2 regions of the Thalassospira sp. MCCC 1A02898 genome follow, and region 1 is predicted to be linked to the other one. Evidence: riboswitches for the same ligand, from Rfam matches in the RefSeq annotation. Region 1 holds a riboswitch; the other holds the start of a gene.
The links. Region 1 has a riboswitch for glycine ahead of gcvT (glycine cleavage system aminomethyltransferase GcvT). Riboswitches for the same ligand answer to the same signal wherever they lie in the genome.
Positions count from the first base shown of each region.

Region 2: another riboswitch for glycine. It lies ahead of AUQ41_RS15290 (L-serine ammonia-lyase); the one in region 1 lies ahead of gcvT (glycine cleavage system aminomethyltransferase GcvT).

Region 1 covers NZ_LPXK01000011.1:110,440-114,840, reverse strand. Annotated here, with positions in the region: gene gcvPA (aminomethyl-transferring glycine dehydrogenase subunit GcvPA) at 1-150, opposite strand, end outside; gene gcvH (glycine cleavage system protein GcvH) at 154-525, opposite strand; gene gcvT (glycine cleavage system aminomethyltransferase GcvT) at 600-1,712, opposite strand; glycine riboswitch at 1,883-1,981, opposite strand; gene AUQ41_RS11515 (hypothetical protein) at 2,085-2,642, opposite strand; gene ispH (4-hydroxy-3-methylbut-2-enyl diphosphate reductase) at 2,899-3,846, shown strand; gene AUQ41_RS11505 (homoserine kinase) at 3,892-4,401, shown strand, end outside.
Region 2 covers NZ_LPXK01000012.1:186,686-191,086, forward strand. Annotated here, with positions in the region: gene fabG (3-oxoacyl-ACP reductase FabG) at 1-203, shown strand, start outside; gene AUQ41_RS15285 (dihydrofolate reductase family protein) at 286-819, opposite strand; gene AUQ41_RS15290 (L-serine ammonia-lyase) at 982-2,421, opposite strand; glycine riboswitch at 2,491-2,612, opposite strand; glycine riboswitch at 2,615-2,720, opposite strand; gene gpmI (2,3-bisphosphoglycerate-independent phosphoglycerate mutase) at 2,994-4,401, shown strand, end outside.

The DNA of each region.
Region 1 (4,401 bases):
CTGCATTTCGCCAAGGTGGGATGGCAAATCAACAGGTGCATCAAGCAACGCGCCGTCGGGCACATCACAGTAAAGTTCGTCAACCGATGATGCCCCGATGGTATCAAGCATCGCAGCACGATCAGCGCGTGTCAGTGGGAGATAACGCATGTTTTAAAGGCCTTCGACGAAGTCTTTGTAGGCAGCTTCATCCATCAGCTCATCAAGCTGGGATTCATCGGTCAGTGTCATTCTAAAGAACCAGCCGTCTGATTCCGGGGCTTCATTGACCAGTGCAGGATTGTCATCGAGCTCTTCATTGACCTCGACAATTTCACCATCGAGCGGGGCGTAAACGTCGCTGGCGGCCTTGACCGATTCAACAACCGCCGCGTCACCATCCTTGGTCAGTTTCTTGCCAACTTCCGGCAGCTCGACATACACGATATCGCCCAGCGACTGCTGCGCGTAATCGGTAATGCCAACGGTTGCCACACCGTCTTCAAGCTCGATCCATTCATGTTCCTGCGAAAATTTCTTAGTCATTTTCCATTGTCCCTGTTGATCAATTCAGTGCCAATGCAGCGTAGCGCCGCTCTCTCTATGATAAATTCTGGTTCTTAGCCGCGGTAATAACGATGCGGCGCGAACGGAAGTTCGACCACCTCGGCCGGGCGCGCCTTGCCACGCACCATAAGATCGACCTTGGTACCCGGTTCGGCAAATTCAATCGCGACATACCCCATGGCAATCGGGCAATCGACGGTCGGGCCAAACCCGCCCGATGTAATCTCGCCGATGTCTTCGCCATCTGCGTTCAAAATCTGGGTGTGTTCGCGTGCAGGTGCCTTGCCTTCGGGCTTGATGCCGACACGTTTGCGATCCGCACCGTGTTCAAGCTGATCAAGGATCACATCCGCGCCCTTGAAACCACCCTCGGCCCGGCGACGTTTGTTGATGATCCAGTTCAGATCCCCTTCAACCGGGGTCGTGGTGGTATCAATGTCGTTACCATACAGGCAAAGGCCCGCTTCGAGGCGTAGTGAGTCACGTGCGCCAAGGCCGATCGCCTCGACCTCGTCCTCGGCCAGCAGCTTGCGTGCAAGCGCCTCGGCATCGGCGTTGGGCACAGAAATCTCAAAGCCGTCTTCGCCGGTGTAACCCGAACGGGTCACAAAGCACGGACTGCCAGCGATGTCGATTTCGGCAAAGCTCATGAATTTCAGATCGGCAACCGATGGTGCAAAGCGTGCCAGAACCTTGGCCGCATCCGGACCCTGAAGTGCCAGAAGCGCACGGTCATCGATTTCTTCAAGCGATACACCATCGCCAAGATTGGCGCGCATGTGAACGATATCATCGTCCTTGCAGGCCGCATTGATCACCAGAAACAGGCTGTCCCCCGCATTGGTAATCATCAGATCATCAAGGATCGTGCCGTCGTCCTGGGTAAATGCGGAATAGCGGGTGCGACCGTGTTTAAGGATGGCGATATCACCGGGCACAAGCTTTTCAAGCTCGGCCACGCGGTTCTCGCCGGTCAAACGCACCTGCCCCATGTGGGACACATCAAACAGGCCTGCCTTCGCACGGGTATGAAGATGTTCGCCCTTCACACCAAGCGGATATTGCACAGGCATGGCATAGCCAGCAAACGGCACCATTTTGGCACCGAGTTCCTCATGCAAATCATAAAGGGCAGTTTTTAGAAGTTCGGATTCTTGATCCGCCATCAGGTTCTCCAAGACAATCGTTGCGAAATATAGCCGACCAGTGGCCAACCACATTCCCCCTCTGTCTTTGGAGCCTGAAAGAATCACATCCGGGGTAGGAAGCCGGTCTGCTTACATCTTCGGCGAGGTGTTCCTGATCAAAAATTCAGGTCACCTGCTTTCCAGAGTCCCATCTCCACGCGGTCCTGTTGCCTGAGAGTTTCCGGGGTGGTTGCTCCTTCGGCGTCCGCCCATCCGATAAGGACTGCGGCCTCTCCCACGTGCATCATTTGGGTATGTTTCTGTTATACGGGTTTCCGCGCAAACCGACCAGCCCCTATTTTTCGGGCATGATCGGCCTGCCGCGTCTCAAACAAACAAACCCGAATAAAATCAATCGGTTCCGAACCGGCGATTATACTCAAGTTGGTCCGCACTCAGCTGGAAACCAAGATAGATTTCGTAATCCGGACCGGTCCAGACATCGTCCAGCGGCACCGACAGGGTGACCTGTTCGTCACGGATACGTGCCATGTTGAGATTGTCGGCAAACGCCATATTAACGTCAAACACCGACTTCTGAATGAAGGTGCCGTTCGGGTCACGCAGGGCGACGAAATATTTGAATTGAACGTTACGGTTTTGGGCTGCCGGTCCAAGCTCGGCGGTAATGATCGGGCTGATGATGACATCAAGTTCCTTGTCATCAAGGTCATAGCCGCAATCACCAAGGTATCCGGTAAATTCGGCTTCGACGATCACATCGGTCAGGTCGCGGCCAGCACCACTGAACTGAACAAGCTTTGCCGTATCCTTTGGCAGATAGGCCGCCGGACAAACCGGGACCGGCTGTTCTTCGAACGGGTTGCCACCGCCGCATGCGCTTAGCAATCCACCAAGCGAGACCATACCCAATGCATAAACGCGCCGAAGTCCGTTACCGATTGTCATCCAAGCCTCTATCAAACCAAATGTTTTCGGGCCGCATCGCGACGACCGGCCCGCGCGCAGTCTATTCTGTCGCGGATGTCGGCACAACCCGCTTGAACGGCCTTGGGCGGTGTAAAACGTCAAAAATTCGGCCAACCCGCACCGACCATTTACCCCAGAGTCATTGCACCGCATGATCAGGCAGGTTATGTAACGTGAATGTTTGAAAAATGCGTCGGCAACGCCCGCACGCAATTGGGAAAGCCGGACCTGTATCATGTCTGACAAAGCCAGCCTTCGGATCGTTCTTGCCAATCCGCGCGGTTTCTGCGCGGGGGTTGATCGCGCCATCGAGATCGTCGAAAAGGCGCTCGAAAAATATGGTGCACCGGTCTATGTCCGCCACGAAATCGTGCATAACAAATTCGTGGTCAATCGCCTGCGCGATATGGGTGCCGTTTTCGTTGACGAACTTGATGCCGTTCCCGATGGCGTGCCGGTGATCTTTTCGGCCCATGGTGTCCCGAAATCCGTGCCCGAGGCGGCCGAAACCCGCAAACTTGAATATCTTGATGCGACTTGCCCGCTGGTCTCCAAGGTCCATCGCGGGGCGGAACGCCATCACGCTGACGGCAAGCATATTCTTCTGATTGGTCATGCCGGTCATCCCGAAGTCATCGGCACGATGGGCCAGTTGCCACCCGGCAGCATGACCCTGGTCGAGACCGAAGAAGACGCCGAAACCATCGAAATCAGCGATCCGGAAAATCTGGCTTTCGTAACCCAGACGACCTTGTCACTTGATGACACTGCCAAGATCATTGAAATCCTGCAACGGCGTTTCCCGTCAATCGCGGTACCGAAAAAGGAAGACATCTGCTACGCCACGACCAACCGCCAGCATGCAGTCAAACTGATCGCGGAAAAGGCCGATGCAATTTTGGTCCTTGGCGCGCCAAACTCATCGAACTCCAACCGTCTGGTCGAAGTCGCCAAACGCGAAGGCTGCACACGGTCGGTTCTGGTCGAACGGGCAAAAGATATCGACTGGTCCAAGCTTGACGGTATTTCAAGCCTTGGCATCACTGCCGGTGCGTCGGCACCTGAAATCCTGGTCGAGGAAGTCATTGATGCCTGCCGGGAACGCTTTGACGTGACGGTCGAGACAATCACGCTGACCAACGAGAATGTCACCTTCAAACTGCCGCGTCAGCTTGCCAGCTAGGTCTGCGGACATGCTTATTTTCAGATCAGGACGACGATAGAACTCATGGCCGTCTATACCGACGTTTCAGACGAAGATATTTCCCGCTTTGTTGCCGAATACGATATCGGTGACGTGGTATCGTTCAAGGGGATCGCAGAAGGCGTCGAAAACACCAACTTCCTCCTTCAGACGACCAAGGCTCCGTATATCCTGACCCTGTATGAGAAGCGGGTAAATCCCGATGATCTACCCTTCTATCTTGGCCTGATGGATCACTTGTCGGCCAAGGGACTGAATTGCCCGACGCCGATCCACGGCAAGGACGGTGTTGCCTTGCGGCGCCTTTGTGGTCGCCCGGCCGCCATCACGTCCTTCCTGCAGGGCATGTCGCCCAGACGCATTCAACCCCATCACTGTGCCGGGGTTGGCGCCGCACTGGCCGAATTGCACTCAGCCGGTCAGGATTTCGAAATGCACCTGCCAAACGCGCTGAGCATCAAGGGATGGCGTTCGCTTTTTGACAGCTGCGCGGAACATGCCGACGATGTCGAACCCGGCCTTGGCAAGATGATT
Region 2 (4,401 bases), on a different contig from region 1:
AGGGCCTAGCCGATCTTGGCGAGGATTATCTGAGCTCGATGGCGAACTCGATCCCGCTGAAACGTCTGGGCAGTGTCGAGGATATCGCCAATGCTGCCCTGTTCTTTGCATCCGATGAAGCGGCCTATATCACCGGCCAGCAGATCGTGGTCGATGGCGGGCAGATCCTGCCAGAATCGCTTGAGGCACTTGAAGAGATCTAAGCCTTCATCCTGCGCCAAAAACGGCACAGGAACACAAAGCCCGCATCCGGTTCACCAGATGCGGGCTTGTTTGTTTTCGGGCTTAGGCCAAACCGTATTGGCTGCGCACGACGCCGGAATTGTACCGTTCGGACGCCAGAAGACGGGGTTTGATCCCCCCGGCGTCACGCCCGAACAATGAAATGCCGGACCCCAGCACTTCCGGGATGGTAAAGATATCAAGCTGATCGGCGAAACCGCCAAACAGGAACTGTGTGACCACACTGCCCCCGCCGACGACCCAGATATCACCATCTGCCGACCGCCGGTCGCGCAATTGATCGACCAGTTCGATGATACTCCCGCCATAGGCCTCAGTATTGGCAGGCCGATCTTTGGGCAGTTCGCGTGAAGTCAAAACGATTGTGCGGCGGGCCTCATAGGGCCAGTCGCCAAATTCCATCACCTGATCAAAGGTGTTTCGCCCGATGATCAGCGTACCGACGGAGTCCAGAAAGTCATCAAAGCCGAACTCGGCCGGGTCATATTCCCCCAACCAGTCCACCGCACCATTAGCACGCGCAATGAAGCCATCCAGACTGACCGCGATGTAAATGCGGAACAGTTTTTTGCTCATGTCTATGTCCAACCGATATTGGGGTCTTTGCCCCTATTTTTAGTCGGCAAATCATAGCAAAACACCAACCGCAAGTCGCAAGAAACAAGAACAGAAAACCGCCTAATTTACATTGCAGATGTCAAAAATCCCGGTTTTCCGCCCTATTCTTAAGAGTTGGGATCAGCACTCGACCACGTTGACATTGACCGCAAGACCACCCTGACTGGTTTCCTTGTACTTGCTTTGCATGTCGAGTCCCGTCTGGCGCATGGTCTCGATCACCTTATCAAGCGACACGGTATGCTGGCCGTCACCGCGCAATGCCAGACGCGCAGCATTGATCGCCTTGACCGCGCCCATGGTGTTGCGTTCGATGCAGGGCACCTGCACCAGACCGCCAATCGGATCGCAGGTCAGGCCAAGGTTATGTTCCATCCCGATCTCGGCAGCGTTTTCGACCTGTTCGGGCGTTCCGCCCAGCACGGCACACAGCGCACCGGCCGCCATTGAACAGGCAACACCGACCTCGCCCTGACAACCAACTTCGGCCGCCGAGATTGAGGCGCGCTTTTTATAGATCGATCCGATGGCCGCCGCGGTCAGAAGGAATTCACGGATTTTGTGCTGATTGGCGTTGGCACCGAACTTTTCGTAATAACGCAGAACGGCGGGAATAACGCCGGCCGCCCCGTTGGTTGGTGCGGTCACTACCCGCCCGCCTGCGGCGTTTTCTTCGTTCACGGCTAGGGCATAAAGATTGACCCAGTCAATCACCGTCAGCGGGTCACGCAGGCCGGCTTCGGGCTTTTCGGTCAGTTCCTTGTAAAGGTTCGATGCCCTGCGTTTGACATTCAGGCCACCGGGCAAGATACCGTCGGTTTTGATGCCACGATCAATGCAGCTCATCATCGCTTCATGAACGCGATCAACAAAGGCGATGGTTTCATCAGAGCTGCGCCAGCTTTGTTCGTTCTCCATCATGATTTCCGCGATGGAGCGCCCTTCGCGCTTGCATATTTCCATCAGCTCATCGGCGGACGAAAACGGAAATGGCAAGGTGATGTTATCTCCGGAATATTCCGCACCGTGATCGTCACTGGATACGATAAAGCCACCCCCGACCGAGAAATATTCCTGGGTATGGATTTTCACGCCATCATGGTCAAAGGCGGTAATCCGCATGCCATTGGGATGCTGCGGCAAGGTTTCGGTGAAATGAAACACCAGATTGGTATCGCGATTAAACGCAACCGGATACTGCCCGTAAAGCTGCAACTGGCTGGTTTCATCTATCGCCTTCACAGTCGGCACGATATCATCAGGATCGATATTGCGCGGGCGCTTGCCATTCAGGCCCATGATCACCGCGGTATCGGTTGCGTGCCCCTTGCCGGTCAGGGCAAGCGATCCATAAAGATCAACCACGACACTGCCGGTCTTTTGCAAAAGATTGCGCGCCTCAAGTTCAAGGCAGAAACGATATCCCGCGCGCATCGGGCCAACCGTATGCGAACTCGAAGGACCGATACCAATCGTGTAAAGGTCAACAACCGACAGGTTGACGTCATGTTGGGATTTCTTTTGCGATCCCGAAGATGGATCGGTCGCGGGATTTGTCATCAAGGGCCTCCTTCACGGCTCAATAACGCGCTTGTTTTCGCGCTGTTTACGAACCGGTGTTTTTGCCCCCTCTGTCCCTTGACCTGAGATTATCCGCCCTGCCCGATCAAGATCGGCTTGGGGCGTTCATCCTTCGGTGGAAACCTGACCAGAGCTTTCTCCCAGGCGCTTTTTGGTTTCTCTCTCCAGAGCCTCTTCCGTGACGGTCCATCTGCCTGAGAGTGTTTATGAGGCATTGCTCCTTCGGCGCCGCACATCATGCAAATCGCGTGATATCCGAACTCTCCCGTCACGGTGCGAGATAACATTTCTGCCACCTCAGAGGTTCACCGTCAGATTGAACACTATCTGCGTCTTTAGACACTGTCAAAAGAACTGGTTTGCATCTGCAAAATTTTCTGCGGCAGATGCTGTTAAGCAACGGTAATCGTGCTAAATTGCCCGGGTAATTGATGTACCTGTCGTGTGCGAAGACTGACCCACCCTGTCCGCATGGCGGGATTGATGGCGAAAGAGCCCGTAAGTCACCATATTTACGGGACATTCAGCCTTTTCCTTTATCTGTGGGGTTTATGAACGTGACTGTATCGAATTCCGTAAAGCGCCCGCGCCCTGTGGTGCTGTGCATTCTGGACGGCTGGGGTTATCGCGAAGAAAGCAAGGACAACGCTGTCGCCCTTGCCAACACGCCTGTCTGGGATGACCTTTACGCCAACAATCCGACCGGGTTCCTCAAGGCCTGTGGTCTGGATGTTGGCCTGCCCGAAGGTCAGATGGGCAACTCGGAAGTCGGTCACATGAACCTGGGTGCTGGCCGTGTGGTCATGCAGGAACTGCCCAAAATTGACGAGGCGGTCAAAACCGGCAGCATCGCCGATACCGACACCGTCAAAAAGATCATTGCCAAACTTTCCGATTCCAAGGGCGTTTGCCATATCGCGGGTCTTCTGTCCGAAGGCGGGGTGCATTCCCATCAGGCCCACATGGCGGCCCTGGCCAAGATCATTGCGGGTGCAGGCGTGCCGGTGAAAATTCACGCCTATCTTGATGGCCGTGATACCGCACCGAAAAGTGCCGCCAAGTTCCTTGAGAAATTCCGCGCCCTGATTGGTGATGCCAATGTTGAAATCGCCACCGTCACCGGCCGTTATTACGCCATGGACCGCGACAACCGTTGGGAACGTGTAAGCCAGGCCTATTTCACCATGGTTCAGGGCAAAAATTACGCCGATGGCCGCAGTGCTGACAGTGCGGAGGCCGCGATTGCCAACGCCTATGAAGCCGGCACCACCGATGAATTTGTTCTGCCGACCGTGATTGGCGATTATGACGGCATGAAGGATGGCGACGGCCTTCTGATGACCAATTTCCGGGCGGACCGCGCACGTGAAATCCTTGCCGCCCTTTGCGCACCGGAATTTGACGGCTTTGATCGCGGCACGCCGGTCAAGTTCGCCGTTCAGGCCGGGATGGTCGAATATTCGTCCGAACATGCCAAATACATGGATGCGATCTATCCGCCGCAGACCCTGCCAAACATCTTTGGCGAAGTGGTTTCCAAAGCCGGCATGAAGCAGCTTCGCATCGCCGAGACCGAAAAATACCCGCACGTTTCGTTCTTCTTTAACGGCGGCGAAGAACAGGTATTCGAGGGCGAGGACCGCATTCTGGTCGCGTCTCCCAAAGTCGCGACTTATGATCTTCAGCCTGAAATGTCGGCACCGGAAGTGACCGAAAAACTGGTCGCTGCCATCAAGTCGGAAAAATACGACACCATCATCCTGAACTTTGCCAACCCGGACATGGTCGGCCATAGCGGCATTCTTGAAGCCGCAATGAAGGCCGCAGAAGCGGTTGATACCTGCCTTGGCAAGGTGATTGACGCAATCAAGTCGGTCGGCGGCGTTGCCTTTGTTACCGCCGATCACGGCAACTGCGAAGTGATGGTCGATCCGGAAACAGGTGAACCGCACACGGCAC